One region of the Clostridium sp. MF28 genome, then DNA from elsewhere that is predicted to be linked to it. Evidence: a T-box and tRNA genes for the amino acid it is inferred to sense, from the RefSeq annotation. Region 1 holds a T-box; the other holds one or more tRNA genes.
What was found. The T-box of region 1 lies ahead of pheS (phenylalanine--tRNA ligase subunit alpha). A T-box ahead of a tRNA ligase gene usually reads a tRNA of that ligase, here a tRNA-Phe.
Positions count from the first base shown of each region.

Region 2: it has a tRNA-Phe gene. The T-box ahead of pheS (phenylalanine--tRNA ligase subunit alpha) is inferred to sense a tRNA for this amino acid. The anticodon was not compared.

Region 1 is NZ_CP014331.1:5,212,741-5,220,280, reverse strand. It holds gene rsmH (16S rRNA (cytosine(1402)-N(4))-methyltransferase RsmH) at 1-121, opposite strand, end outside; gene mraZ (division/cell wall cluster transcriptional repressor MraZ) at 134-562, opposite strand; gene pheT (phenylalanine--tRNA ligase subunit beta) at 780-3,158, opposite strand; gene pheS (phenylalanine--tRNA ligase subunit alpha) at 3,452-4,471, opposite strand; T-box leader at 4,591-4,811, opposite strand; gene AXY43_RS22980 (TrmH family RNA methyltransferase) at 5,172-5,954, opposite strand; gene rplT (50S ribosomal protein L20) at 6,055-6,414, opposite strand; gene rpmI (50S ribosomal protein L35) at 6,443-6,640, opposite strand; gene infC (translation initiation factor IF-3) at 6,661-7,182, opposite strand; gene ytxC (putative sporulation protein YtxC) at 7,353-7,540, opposite strand, start outside.
Region 2 is NZ_CP014331.1:619,775-627,314, reverse strand. It holds rRNA gene AXY43_RS02565 (23S ribosomal RNA) at 1-1,664, shown strand, start outside; rRNA gene rrf (5S ribosomal RNA) at 1,867-1,983, shown strand; tRNA gene AXY43_RS02555 (tRNA-Phe) at 1,989-2,064, shown strand; tRNA gene AXY43_RS02550 (tRNA-Asp) at 2,071-2,147, shown strand; tRNA gene AXY43_RS02545 (tRNA-Glu) at 2,168-2,242, shown strand; gene AXY43_RS02540 (sigma 54-interacting transcriptional regulator) at 2,693-4,924, shown strand; gene AXY43_RS27465 (PRD domain-containing protein) at 4,993-5,442, shown strand; gene agaB (PTS galactosamine transporter subunit IIB) at 5,625-6,092, shown strand; gene agaC (PTS galactosamine transporter subunit IIC) at 6,107-6,907, shown strand; gene agaD (PTS galactosamine transporter subunit IID) at 6,891-7,540, shown strand, end outside.

The DNA of each region.
Region 1 (7,540 bases):
TTAAGATATGAGATGAGTGTCCTGCTCCTCCTAAAGTACCATCAACATAAATCCCATTTTCCTTTATGTTTAATGCCTCTATACATTCATTTAATAAGACCGATACATGTTTAAATTCCATAATAAAAACTCCTTATATTCCTAAATCATTCATTTTTTCTGCAATTGAATCAAAGTCTATATTTGATTCGTTATATTCGCTCCACTTTTCCTTGCTCCATATTTCTACTCTAGATAATACTCCAATACTTACTATGTCCTTTTCTATACCTGCATATTCCTTTAAATTTTGTGGAATCAATCCTCTTCCTTGCTTGTCTAACTCGACTTCACAAGCTCCAGAAAAAAAGAACCTCACAAAGGATCTAGCATCCTTATTTGTTAAAGGTAAAGTTTTTAATTTATCCTCCAATATTCTCCATTCATCAAGCGGATAAGCATACAAACACCCATCAAGTCCTTTGGTAATAACAAATTTATTACCAAGTCCATCTCTTAGCTTTGCTGGAACAATTATTCTATTTTTAGGATCTAACGCATGTTGATATTCCCCAATGAACAATATTCTCAGCTCCTACTTTTATTGATTAGGTAATTTCCCTCTATTTTAAACCACTTAACACCACTTTTAACCACTTTATCTATACTTATTCTATAGAAACATGATATTTCCTTCTTTAAACTTATATTTTTTTGTATAAATAAAAATAGCTGCTTCAAAAATAATAAAACTTATTTCTGAAGCAGCTTTCATGGAGCAAAGCTTGAGTTATTATATTTTAATCTCTTAATGTAGCTCCAAGCTTATATTCTAAAGATTTTAGGATTTTTTCATGAACTTTATTAACATCTTTATCTGTTAATGTTTTATTTTCATCTCTGTACCAGATTGCATAAGCTATACTCTTTTTACCATCTGGAATTTGTTTTCCTTTATATATATCAAATAATTCTACTTTTTCAACTAAATTTCCACCAGCTCTTTTTATTGTATCATCAATTTCTTGGACCAAAAGACTATCATCAACAAGTAATGCAATATCTCGTGTTACTGCTGGGAATTTTGGAAGTGCTTTATATTTTTTATCCATATCAGCATTTTCATATAAAACATCCAAATCTAATTCTGCTACATAACAAGGCACATCCAAACCGTAATTTTCGCATACATCTAAATGAACTTCTCCTAAAGTTCCAGCATTAGTTCTGCCAACAACTATCTTAGCTGTTTTTCCAGGATGGTAACTTACATTTTCGCTCTCTCTTTCATATTTAACACTCTTTATACCTAATCCATCAGTTATATTTTCAACAACACCTTTAAGATCTAAGTAGTCACAATCTCCATAAATACCTATAGTTAAAATATTCTTTTCTGTTGGAAGTTTTGTTTCATCCACATTTGGAATGTAAACTTTCCCCATTTCAAACAATCTTACATATGAGTTATTTCTAGAATAATTTCTTCCAAGTGATTCCATCATTGATGGAAGTGTTGAAGTTCTCATCACACTATAATCTTCCCCTAATGGATTTCTTATCTTAACTACATTTCTAAGGTCACTATCTTCTGGTAAATTAATTTTATCAAAAACCTTTGGAGATACAAACGAATAACTGATAGATTGATTTAATCCACTTCCTGTAGCAAGCATCACTACTCTATTATCTAATAATCCTTTTCTATATCTTGGCTCTCTTTCTGTAGAAACTTTAAAAATTGTTGTAGGAATTTTTTCATATCCATAAATTCTTGCAATTTCCTCAGCTATATCTTCTCTAATTGCAATATCAACTCTAAAAGTTGGAGCTGTCACAACTAAGTTATCACCATTTATTTCTGTAAATAAATCAACACTATCTAAACATCTCTTCATCTCTTCTTTAGAAAGATCTGTTCCAAGGAAGCTGTTTACCCAATTTGATTCAACAGTTACAGTTGATACTTCTTTCTTGTTATTGTAAACATCTATAGTACCTTCCATAACTTCTCCGGCATCTAATTCACAGATTAAGCTACATGCTCTATTTAATGCAATTTCAGCTAAGTTAGGATCTATATCTTTTTCAAATCTCCCAGACGCTTCTGTTCTTAGATTTAATTTCTTTGAATTTACTCTTATGTTAGTTCCATCAAAATTTGCACATTCAAAAACAACTTCTGTAGTATCTTCTTTTATTTCTGAGTTTAAACCACCCATTATTCCAGCAAGACCGATAATATTTTCTCCATCTTTAATGCAAAGCATCGAATCATCTAATTCTCTTTCTACTTCATCTAAAGTTGTAAACTTTTCTCCTCGCTTTGCTCTTTCAATTACTATTTTATTCGTAGCAATTTCTCTTTTATCAAAAGCATGCATTGGTTCACCAGTTTCAAGCATAACAAAATTTGTTATATCAACTATATTATTTATTGGTCTTATACCAGCTTCAAGAAGTCTCTCTTGCATCCAGCCTGGTGATGGCTGAACTTTAACATTTTTCACGCCTCTTGCCATATACCTATTGCAAAGAGTATCTTTAACTTCAACAGTTAACTCTTCATTTATATTTTTAGAATTTTTAATTTTATATTCTAAATTTGGCATTTTATAAGTTGTTCTAAGAGCTGCTGCTGTTTCTCTTGCCATCCCTACCATACTTAAGCAGTCAGGTCTGTTTGAAGTAATTTCAAAATCTAAGATAGCTTTATTTAATCCTAAAAGTTCCTTAATATCAACTCCAAGCTTAGTATCAGTAGGTAAGATCATCAATCCATGAACTGGCTCATCTCCAGCTGTACCTAATTCTTCTTCTGAGCAGAACATACCATTAGATACTACTCCTCTAAGTTTTCCTTTTTTTATTTTAGTTCCGTCAGCAAGTGTTGAACCATGAAGAGCAACCGGCACAACATCTTGCTCTTTCATGTTCGTTGCTGCTGTAACTATTTGTATTTGTTCACTTCCTATATCAACTTGACATATGCTTAACTTATCTGCATCAGGATGTTTTTCAATATTAGTAATTTTTCCTGTAACTACATTTTGAATTACATCTCCTTGGATAACAAGTTCTTCTAGTTGTGAACCAGTTAAAGTTAATTTATCTCCTAATTCCTTAGGACTAACATTTATATCAACATAATCTTTAAGCCAATTATATGGTACTTTCATTTTGTTTCCTCCTTTTATTGCTGGGTATAGAATAATATTTTAATCCAATTTCTTCACTAACCCTCATTTTTAATATTCAAAAAATCTTAGTTGTAGCATAACTGCTTTTTTAAGGTGATAAGTTCGTAATTGAAACATAACTGCTTTTTTTAAGTTAATAAGTTTTTAATTGCAGCATAGCTGCTTTTTTCATATGGGCATATCTTTAGAATATATATGGTAATATTCTTCAGAATAAATATTCCTAAGAATGTATATTCTTAAATTCTTGAATTTCAAATAAAACTAAGCTTTTAGAATTGATTTAAGAATCTCATATCACTTTCATATAATAATCTTATATCATCTATTCCATACTTTAGCATTACCATTCTATCAACACCAAAACCAAAAGCAAATCCACTATATACTTCTGGATCAAGTCCGCAGTTTCTAAGAACATTTGGATGAACCATTCCGCAACCTAAAAGTTCTATCCAACCGCTGCCTTTACATACTCTACAGCCTTCACCGCCACACACAAAGCATGTTGCATCCATTTCAGCAGATGGCTCTGTAAATGGGAAGTGATGTGGTCTGAATTTAGTTTGAACCTTGTCTCCAAACATTTTTTTTGCAAATAATTCTAATGTTCCTTTTAAATCAGCAAATGTAACTCCTTTATCTATAACTAATCCTTCCATTTGATAGAATATAGGTGAATGTGTAGCATCTACTGAATCTGATCTATATACTTTACCAGGGGAAATCATCTTTATTGGTGGTTTTTGATTTTCCATAGTTCTAACTTGAATTGGTGAAGTCTGAGTTCTAAGTACTATATTATCATTTATATATAAAGTATCTTGTTCACTTCTAGCCGGATGATCCTTAGGTATATTTAGAGCTTCAAAATTATAATGATCATATTCAACTTCAGGTCCATCTTCAATTGTGAACCCCATTGAAACGAAAATTTCTTCCATACTTTGAAGAGTCAAATCTAACGGATGCCTCTTTCCTATAACTTTCTTTCTTCCTGGAAGAGAAATATCTATAGTTTCACCTGCAAGCTTTTCAGCCTTTTCTTTATCTTTAATAGCTTTTAACACGCTTTCTAATTTTTCTTCAACAGCAGCTTTAGCTTCATTAACTAATTTTCCTACAATAGGTCTTTCTTCTGGAGAAAGATTCCCCATACCTCTTAATATTGTAGTAAGTTCCCCTTTTTTTCCTAAGAACTTAACTCTAATTTCTTCTAATTCACTGCTAGTTTTAACAGCTTCAATTTTGCTTAATGCAAGTTCTTGTAATTCTTTAAGTTTTTCTTTCATTATTGTTTCTCCTTTCAATAAGACATATAAAAATAATAATGGACCTATAAATATTTCTTTTAAAATCATTTGTTGGTAATTAAAAAGATTTTTTGCATAAAAAAAAACGCCACCTCATAAAAAGGGACGAATTATCCGCGTTACCACCCTAATTGGAACTAAAAAAGTACCCAACTCAATTTAATTAACGACTCTTCTTGCCGCTAGCTACTACTATAAATTTCACAGCTAGAACTCCTGAGCGAACTTCAATATTATATTATTTAAGAAGGCTTACAGTCTATGACCTTCTCTCCCTTAAAACTTTTCTAATATCTACTCTCTCATTCACAGTTTTTCAATGTTCAATTAATACAACTCATTATACAAATAAATATATAAAATATCAATACTATTTTCAAAATTTATATATAAATCCACTGCTTTTCTAATATACCATATTTATAAGTATATTCCCAAATCAAATTAAATATTTTATCTTAACATAATTATTCTATTTTAAATATAAAACCTCTGAACACCAGATGTTTCCTATAAATATTTATATATTTTAAAATTTACATAGATAAATATATAAATTTTAAAATTTTTTCATATTAATATAGATTCCTAGAAATATTCAAATCTACTTTCATTCTTAAATAGTTTCAAATTTTCCTAGAAACCTATTAATATACTTTCCTATTTTAATAAGATTTAATCACAATTGATTTTGTCTTACTTTCTCATACATTATAACAGATGAAGCTACTGCTACATTTAAAGATTCAGCATTGCCTGGCATTGGTATCTTAACCTTAGTATCCGCCATCTCTAACACTTCTCTACTTACTCCATTTCCTTCATTCCCAACAGTTAAGAGAACTCTCCCTCTTAAATCTGCTTGAAAGAAATTTTTATCTGTATCTAAGGATGTCACTACCAAATTAAAACCTTTCCCCTTTAATTCTTTTACCAAAGAGAGATTCTCATCATCATAATAAATAGGAATATAAAATATAGATCCCATTGTAGATCTAATTGTCTTTTCATTATATATATCCACAGTACCCTTTGTTAATATAATTTCTTGTACTCCAGCTGCATGTGCAGTTCTTATTATAGTCCCTAGATTCCCTGGATCTTGCACCTTGTCACAAAGCAAGTAAAAATCTCCATCGAATTTCGATTCCATTGTATTCATTTTTATAACTGCAAGTATTCCTTGAGGATTTTCTGTAGAAATAAGTTCTTTAAATAAATTGCTAGAAATTTCATAAATCTTAATTTCACCATTTATATATTTCCCCAAAAATTCGTCTACTTTATCCCGTGCATCTTCAGTCACAATTAGGTAATCCACATCGACTTTGGCCTTAAATGCCTCTTGAACTAATCTAAATCCTTCAATTATATATCTACTTGTTTTAGTCCTATTTTTTCTTTCTTTAAGCTTTTTTGTATTCTTAAATAAATTATTTTCTTTACTTTCTATATATATCAAAGTTTTACACCTCAAAACTATAGGATTATGGAAAAATAATAGTATTATTATTTATATTTGAATATAAAAATAAAATGCGGCATAAGCCGCATTTTATGTACTAAGCATTTAATTGTTTCTTAGCAACTTCTACTAATTCAGTAAATGCCTTTGGATCATTTATAGCTATTTCAGATAACATCTTTCTGTTGATGTCTATTCCAGCTAATTTGATTCCATTCATGAATTTAGAATATGATAAGTTGTTTATTCTTGTAGCCGCGTTAATTCTAGCTATCCATAAACTTCTATAATCTCTCTTCTTATTCTTTCTTCCAACATAAGAATTTCTTAATGCTCTTATTACTGATTCATTAGCAGTTTTATATAACTTACTTTTTCCACCGTAGTATCCTTTTGCAAGTTTTAAAACTTTTTTATGATTTTTACGAGAATTCTTCGCTCTCTTTACTCTTGCCATTACTTAAACCTCCTGCATTACCCCTATATTATAGGTATGGTAATAATTTCTTCATTACTTTTAATTGTGAATCTGAAACATATCCAGCTTTTCTAAGATGTCTCTTAGTTTTTGAACTCTTCTTTGTTAAGATATGGCTTCTAAATGCCTTACCTCTCTTAAGTTTTCCTGTACCTGTTTTTCTGAATCTTTTTGCTGCACCTCTATGAGTTTTCATTTTTGGCATGATTAAATCCTCCTCTCAAGTTACGCCTTTTTAGGCCCTAAAACCATTGTCATATTTCTGCCTTCTCTTTTAGGTCTTTTTTCTACTAGGCAGACATCTTCTAATTTAGCTGCAAAGTTATCAAGAATTTTTTGTCCCATGTGGGCAAGTTCCATTTCCCTACCTCTAAATCTTACAGTGATTTTAACTTTATCTCCTTCTAATAGGAACTTTCTGGCATTTTTTGCTTTTATATCAATGTCATGTTCCTCAATAGTTAGACTACATCTTACTTCTTTAATAGATATGATTTTTTGCTTTTTCTTAGCATCTTTTTCTTTTTTAGATTGCTCATATACATACTTACCATAGTCCATAATTCTACAAACTGGTGGTTTCGCAGTAGGAGACATCATAACTAAATCCATATCTTTTTCTTCAGCAAGTTTTTTTGCTTCAATAGTTGGGACAATCCCTAATGGTTCCCCGTTACTTCCTATTAGTCTAATCTCTTTTTCTCTAATCTCTTCATTCATAGAAAAATCTTTATTAATATTTTTCACCTCCGAAAAACTATATACATAATAAAAAGACGGCATAACTGCCGCCTCAAATTATCAATACTCAATGTATAGACACACATAAAACCCATACTAGTAAATTCAACACTGCAGGGTGAGAAACGGCTGTTTCTTCTTAACATGTATGAGTATATCATTGTTGTTAATCCATGTCAATATTTTTTTGCTATTATTTGACCAATTTTATTATAGTCGCTATTTGCTTCATAAAAATGAACCTTATCTCCAAATACATTTTGAATAGTATCTAAAAATTCTTTATTGCTACATTTTTCTTTTCCATAGATATTTATATTTTCAGGTGCACTTGTTATTAGTCCGCTAATTAATATATCTTCCA
Region 2 (7,540 bases), 1.6 Mb from region 1:
AGTCGTACCGTAAGGAGCGGTGGACTGATTACGAGTGAGAATGTTGGCATTAGTAGCGAGATGTAGGCGAGAATCCTACAGGCCGAATATCTAAGGTTTCCTGAGTAAAGTTTGTCTTCTCAGGGTTAGTCGGGACCTAAGGCGAGGCCGAAAGGCGTAGTCGATGGACAATTGGTTGATATTCCAATACCACTACAATCGTTATTATCGATGGTGTGACGGAGAAGGATAGGATGTGCTAGCTATTGGATGCTAGTCTAAGCGTTTAGGGAGTTGGGATTGGCAAATCCGTTCCAACAATTCTGAGGCGTGATGGGGAAGGTTCTACGGAACCGAAGTATCTGATTCCATGCTTCCAAGAAAAGCATCTAGAGAGAGAAGTAGTGCCCGTACCGCAAACCGACACAGGTAGATGAGGAGAGAATCCTAAGGCCGACGGAAGAATTGCAGTTAAGGAACTAGGCAAATTGACCCCGTAACTTCGGGAGAAGGGGTGCCTGAGAAATCAGGCCGCAGAGAATAGGCACAAGCAACTGTTTAACAAAAACACAGGTCTCTGCTAAAGCGAAAGCTGATGTATAGGGGCTGACGCCTGCCCGGTGCTGGAAGGTTAAGGGGAACACTTAGCAAAGTTTTGCGAAGGTGTGAACTTAAGCCCCAGTAAACGGCGGCCGTAACTATAACGGTCCTAAGGTAGCGAAATTCCTTGTCAGGTAAGTTCTGACCCGCACGAATGGCGTAATGACTTGTGCACTGTCTCAACTGCAAATCCGGCGAAGTTGTAGTGCGAGTGAAGATGCTCGCTACCCGCGATTGGACGGAAAGACCCCGTAGAGCTTTACTGTAGCTTAGCATTGAATTTCGGTATTGTCTGTACAGGATAGGTGGGAGACTGGGAAACTAGGGCGTCAGCCTTAGTGGAGTCGTTGTTGGGATACCACCCTGATAGTATTGAAGTTCTAACTGGATGCCATGAAACTGGTGACAGGACATTGTTAGGTGGGCAGTTTGACTGGGGCGGTCGCCTCCTAAAATGTAACGGAGGCGCCCAAAGGTTCCCTCAGAACGGTCGGAAATCGTTCGAAGAGTGTAAAGGCAGAAGGGAGCCTGACTGCGACACCTACAAGTGGAGCAGGGACGAAAGTCGGGCTTAGTGATCCGGTGGTACCTCGTGGGAGGGCCATCGCTCAACGGATAAAAGCTACCTCGGGGATAACAGGCTGATCTCCCCCAAGAGTTCACATCGACGGGGAGGTTTGGCACCTCGATGTCGGCTCGTCGCATCCTGGGGCTGAAGTAGGTCCCAAGGGTTGGGCTGTTCGCCCATTAAAGCGGCACGCGAGCTGGGTTCAGAACGTCGTGAGACAGTTCGGTCCCTATCCGTCGCGGGCGTAGGAAATTTGAGAGGAGCTGTCCTTAGTACGAGAGGACCGGGATGGACTGACCTATGGTGTACCAGTTGTTTCGCCAGAAGCATAGCTGGGTAGCTAAGTCGGGAAGGGATAAACGCTGAAAGCATCTAAGTGTGAAGCCCACCTCAAGATGAGATTTCCCATAGCATAAGCTAGTAAGACCCCTTGAAGACTACAAGGTTGATAGGTCAGAGGTGTAAGTGCGGCAACGTATTTAGCTGACTGATACTAATAGGTCGAGGGCTTGACCAATATAGTCAAGTTGTAAATACATTAAAGAAACTGTGTGCAATTTTGAAAGAACAAAGTTTTTTCAAAGGAATAATTACAGTAGTAGATTCATGTAAATGTAGTATAAGCGTAAACTAAGAGTCTTTTTTCAAAGGAAACTCGACTCACATTCGTTCGCTGAGTGCTAATTTACACGAAATCGAAGATTTCTGTAAATTATGCATCTCGTGATGATGGCATAGAGGTAACACTCCTTCCCATTCCGAACAGGAAAGTTAAGGTCTATAGCGCCGATGGTACTGCATGGGAGACTGTGTGGCAGAGTAGGACGTTGCGAGGTAAGATGGCTCGATAGCTCAGTCGGTAGAGCAGAGGACTGAAAATCCTCGTGTCACTGGTTCGATTCCAGTTCGAGCCACCATAATACGGCTCAGTAGCTCAGTTGGTTAGAGTGCCGGCCTGTCACGCCGGAGGTCGAGGGTTCGAGCCCCTTCTGAGTCGCCAATTTAAATAAAACTTAATATGGCTCCTTGGTCAAGCGGTTAAGACACCACCCTTTCACGGTGGTAACAGGGGTTCGATTCCCCTAGGAGTCACCAAGTTGAAAAATAAGTTCTAGTTTATCTAGAACTTATTTTTTTTCATATAACAAAATATTTGAAGATTAAAGCATTTGTTAGCCAACAAAGTGATTAACATGAATAATCGGATAAATTATTAAAATTTCTAGACTTTTGACCTTGCATAAATGATATATTCAATGCTAAAATCCAAGTTGATATATATTATAAAAGTTGATTTTAGCAAAATTTTAAAAAATTACGTTAAACAATATTATATATTGCAAAAATAATTCTTCATCATAATTCTAAAAATATTGCAAGAATTTTAGCTGTAATTGTGAATTGCAACATATATATTAATTATACTTTATTATGTAATCCGAATTCTATATTTAGATACAATGTTAAAACAACTGATAGTGGTAGTGTATATAAATATAGGTGACAGTATATGTAATATAAACGAAAGAGTTAGGAGGCAGGTCTATGACTAATAAGGAAAAGATTAGAATAAAGTTGAAAGAACTTTCTCTTAAAATAGATGGAAGCATGGAATACGGAATAAATGCTCTTACTATAGCAGATAAACTTGGGCTTCAAAGAAATTTAGTAAGTCATGTATTAAATGAGCTGACTAAAGAGGAAGAAGCAATAAAAGTAAATAAGAGACCTGTCTACTTTATAAGCAAGGAAGTGTATGAAGAAGACAGTGATAGATTTATGCTGATTTCTGATTATATTAAAGAAGTTAGCTATTCAAATACTAATAATGATATAGATAATTTTAAGGAACTTATAGGGGCAAGCAGCAGCTTAAAGGATGTCGTTCAGCAGTGTAAATCAGCAGTTTCATATCCACCAAATGGGTTACCGTTTTTACTTATTGGAAGTTCAGGAGTTGGAAAAAGTTTTTTAGCACAAAAGGTATATGATTATGCGAGAAATTGCAGCTATATAAAAGAAGAAGCTCCTTTTGAAATATTTAATTGTGCGGAATATGCAAATAACCCAGAGTTATTTTCAGCTATACTTTTTGGATCGGCCAAAGGTGCTTATACAGGTGCTGATAGTGATAGAATAGGTCTTATAGAAAAAGCAAATGGAGGTTATCTATTTCTAGATGAAATTCATAGATTACCACCAGAAGGTCAAGAAAAATTATTCTTATTTTTAGATAAGGGGATATTTAGAAGGCTTGGTGAAACGGAGAAAAAAAGACACGCAAATGTAAGGTTGATTTTTGCGACTACAGAGAATCCTGAGAATAAATTTCTTCAGACATTTTTAAGGCGTATACCTCTAATTGTAAAGATACCAAGCTTTAAAGAGAGACCCTTAAAGGAAAAGCTAGATCTTATAGATAATTTTTATAAGAGAGAAGCCTTAAATATAAATAGGGATATTATTGTTAATAGTCAGGTTATAAATATACTGATTAATAGCAATGCTCATGGCAATATTGGTAAACTTATAAATGCTATAAAGCTCAGCTGCGCCAATGCCTTAAATAATACTCAGGAGAAAAGAACAAAAGTATTAAAAGTAAAAATAAATAATCTTCCAAAGGATATAATAGAGCAGGACGAGGATATTAGTTTAAATAACTTAAATATAAATGACCTGTTTATAAGCTGTTCGGAAAAAAATGGTCGAGATTATTTAAATACTCATATAAATAAGGCATCAGGAATTACAGAAGAATTAAATGAAGCTATCAAGGAATTAGAAAAAGGCAAAATAACAGAGGAAGAGTTTTTTATTAATGGAACTAAAATATTTAATGATTTAATTGATCATATAGTTTTTAATGAGAAATATAGAAACTCAAAAAATGTTATTTATAGGTCAATAGAAAAAACAGTTGAAAGTACTTTGCATTTTATGAATTTAAATTATGGAATCGATTATTTAACAAATAGTTCAGAAATTATGGCTAATCTTATAACATATTTTGTTGAATTTCAAAACGAAGATTATATTAAAGAAGAGATTTCATTAATCAAACAATTGAGTAAAAAGTTCCATAAGGAGTATAAGCTGGTTTTAAAGCTAATTGAAGATATTCATAATAACTTAGATTTAGAAATAAATAAATCAGTAGAAATTTATTTACTAATATATATAAGATCATTGGATAAATCCATTCAAAATAATGTTAATGCAATAATAATAGCTCATGGCCATTCAACTGCAAGCAGTATTGCAGGCGTGGCTAACAGGCTGTTTGGTAAATATATTTTTGAGCCATTTGATATGCCTATAGAAAGCTCACCTTTAGATGTAAGTAATAAGATCTTAGAATATGTAAAAACAATAGATACTTCAAAGGGACTTTTAATACTTGTAGATATGGGTTCGCTTGAGACTATTTATATATTATTAGAAAAAGAAATATACGGAGATATAGCTATAGTAGATAATGTTTCTACTAAATTAGTTTTAGATATAGGAAGCAGGATTCTTAGCTTACAGCCCTTAAAACAAATTGCAGAAGAAGCATCTAAGAAAAATGTAAGTAAAGTAAATTATATAGAATCTAGTAAAAAGAAATCAGATGTAATAATAACAACTTGTATAACTGGTATTGGAACAGCAAGTAAAATAAAAGATTTGTTAAATAATTGTTTTAACGAAGATGAAGTAAAGGTTGTCGCTTATGATTATGAGAGTTTAAAAGAAAATGGAAAGAAGATTTTGTATTTAAACAATATAATGTAAAACTCATAATTGGTACAAATGATCCAAAGATAGAGAATATTCCTTTTATATCACTAGAAAACCTTATAATGAAAAAAGCTGATTCAGTACTATCTAATACCTTAAAGGGAATTGTAGATGATAACATTATTGAAAAGATAAATAAAGAAGCTGTCAAGTTATTTACATTAGAAAATGTTTTAAATTATCTTACAATATTAAACCCAGATAAAATAGTAGATCAAGTAGAAGATGCTCTTACTAATTTAGAAAGAAGCCTAGGCTTTAAATTAGAAAATGATTTAAAGATAAGTTTATATATACACATAAGCTGCATGATAGAGAGATTAGTAATAAAAGATCCTATTATGAATTACAGAGATTGTGAGGATTTCGAACAGTGTCATGTACACTTTATAAAAATGACGAGAAAAGCTTTTAGTGTAATAGAAAATTTCTATAGAGTAGAGATTCCTATATCAGAAATAGGTTTTATATATGACAGTATTAAAAATAAAGTTAAAAACTTTGATCTTTAATAAAGTTTTTAGAAACATTAGAAAATAAGCAAACTTGAGGCTTTATTCTGTATTAATATATAAAATGAATAAAAGGATAGATGCATTCTTATAGAAAAGCCCCATGTTAAGTAGTAATATGTACACTACTTGGCATGGGGCTTGCTTTATATATAAGCATAAAGATTAAGGAGGAATTAAATATGCCAAATATATTAATGACAAGAATTGATAACAGATTAGTTCATGGACAAGTAGGTGTTACTTGGACGACATCCCTAGGAGCTAATTTACTAGTAGTTGTAGATGATACTGCAGCATCAGATCCAGTACAACAACAATTAATGTCAATGACAGCAGAATCTTCAGGGGTTGGAATCAGATTTTTCACTATTCAAAAAACTATAGATGTTATACACAAAGCATCTCCAAGCCAAAAGATTTTTATAGTATGTAAAACACCAGAGGTAGCAAGAAAATTAGTTGATGGTGGAGTGCCTATAAAAGAATTAAATGTTGGAAATATGCACTTTTCAGATGGTAAGAGAGCTATTACTAAAAAGGTTTATGTAGATGATAAAGATATAGAAGATCTAAAATATATTGAATCAAAGGGTGTAAAAGTATTCGCACAAGATACACCTGGAGATATTAAAACAAATATTGAATAAATGGAGGAATTATAATGCATAGTATAACGTTATTACAAGGTGTCCTTCTTGCAATTATGGCAATGATAGTTGGATTTGATTTCTGGTTAGAGGGATTATATATATTTAGACCAATAATAGTATGTACATTAACAGGAGCTATTTTAGGAGATATAACAACGGGACTTATCGCAGGAGGACTTACTGAATTAGCATTCGCTGGACTTACTCCTGTAGGAGGAACACAGCCTCCTAACCCAATACTAGCAGGTATTATGACAACAGTTATTGCGTATACAACCGGAGCAGACGTTAAAGCAACAATAGGACTAGCACTACCATTTAGTTTCTTAATGCAATATGTAATTCTTTTTTACTATTCAGCATTTTCAGTATTTATGAATAAAGCTGATAAGTATGCAGAAGAAGGAGATACTACAGCATTTACAAGATTGAATATAACAACAACTCTTATAGTTGGAATAACTTATGGTGTGATTGTATTCCTTTGTACATATGTTGCCCAAGAACCAATGAGAACTTTAGTTGAAAGTATGCCAGAATGGTTAAAACACGGATTCGAAATAGCAGGTGGAATCTTACCAGCAGTTGGATTTGGATTATTACTTAGAGTAATGCTTAAGATAGAATATGTTCCATTCCTTATTATAGGATTTTTAGTAGCTTCATTTGTACAATTTACAAATTTATTACCAGTAGCATTAATAGGAGCAGCTTTTGCTTTATATGGATATGTAAATGACAAAAATAAAGCTCAAGTTGTAAATGTAGTAAATTCAAATCAAGGGGGAGAAGATTATGAAGACGGAATCTAATAACCAATTAACCAAGAAAGATCTTAGAAAACTTGCATTTAGATCAGTTTTGCTACAAGCAAGTTTCAACTATGAAAGAATGCAGGCAGCTGGATGGACTTGTGCTTTACTACCTTTCTTAAAGAAGATTCATAACAATGATAAAGAGAAAGTATCACAATCTATGAAGGATAACTTAGAATTTATAAATACTAATCCAACTTTGGTAGGATTTCTTATGGGATTAGTTTTATCGCTAGAAGAAAATAGTGAAGATAGAAGTCTTATAAAATGTTTGAAGGTTGCTTTATTTGGACCGCTAGCAGGTATTGGAGATGCACTTCTTTGGTTTACTCTATTACCAATAGTCGCAGGAATCAGCGCATCATTTGCAAGTCAAGGCAGTATTGTGGGACCTATACTATTCTTTGGTGTTTATGTATGCGTATTCTTATCTCGTATAATATGGACAAGTGCAGGGTATAAGCTAGGAGTAAAAGCTATTGATATTTTAAAGGAAAATTCAAAATCTATTTCTAAAGCAGCAACAACTCTTGGAGTTACTGTAATTGGTGGGTTAATAGCATCTTATGTGCATATCACTTTACTTCCAAGCATTTCAATAAGTGCAGATCATGCTATATCATTACAAAC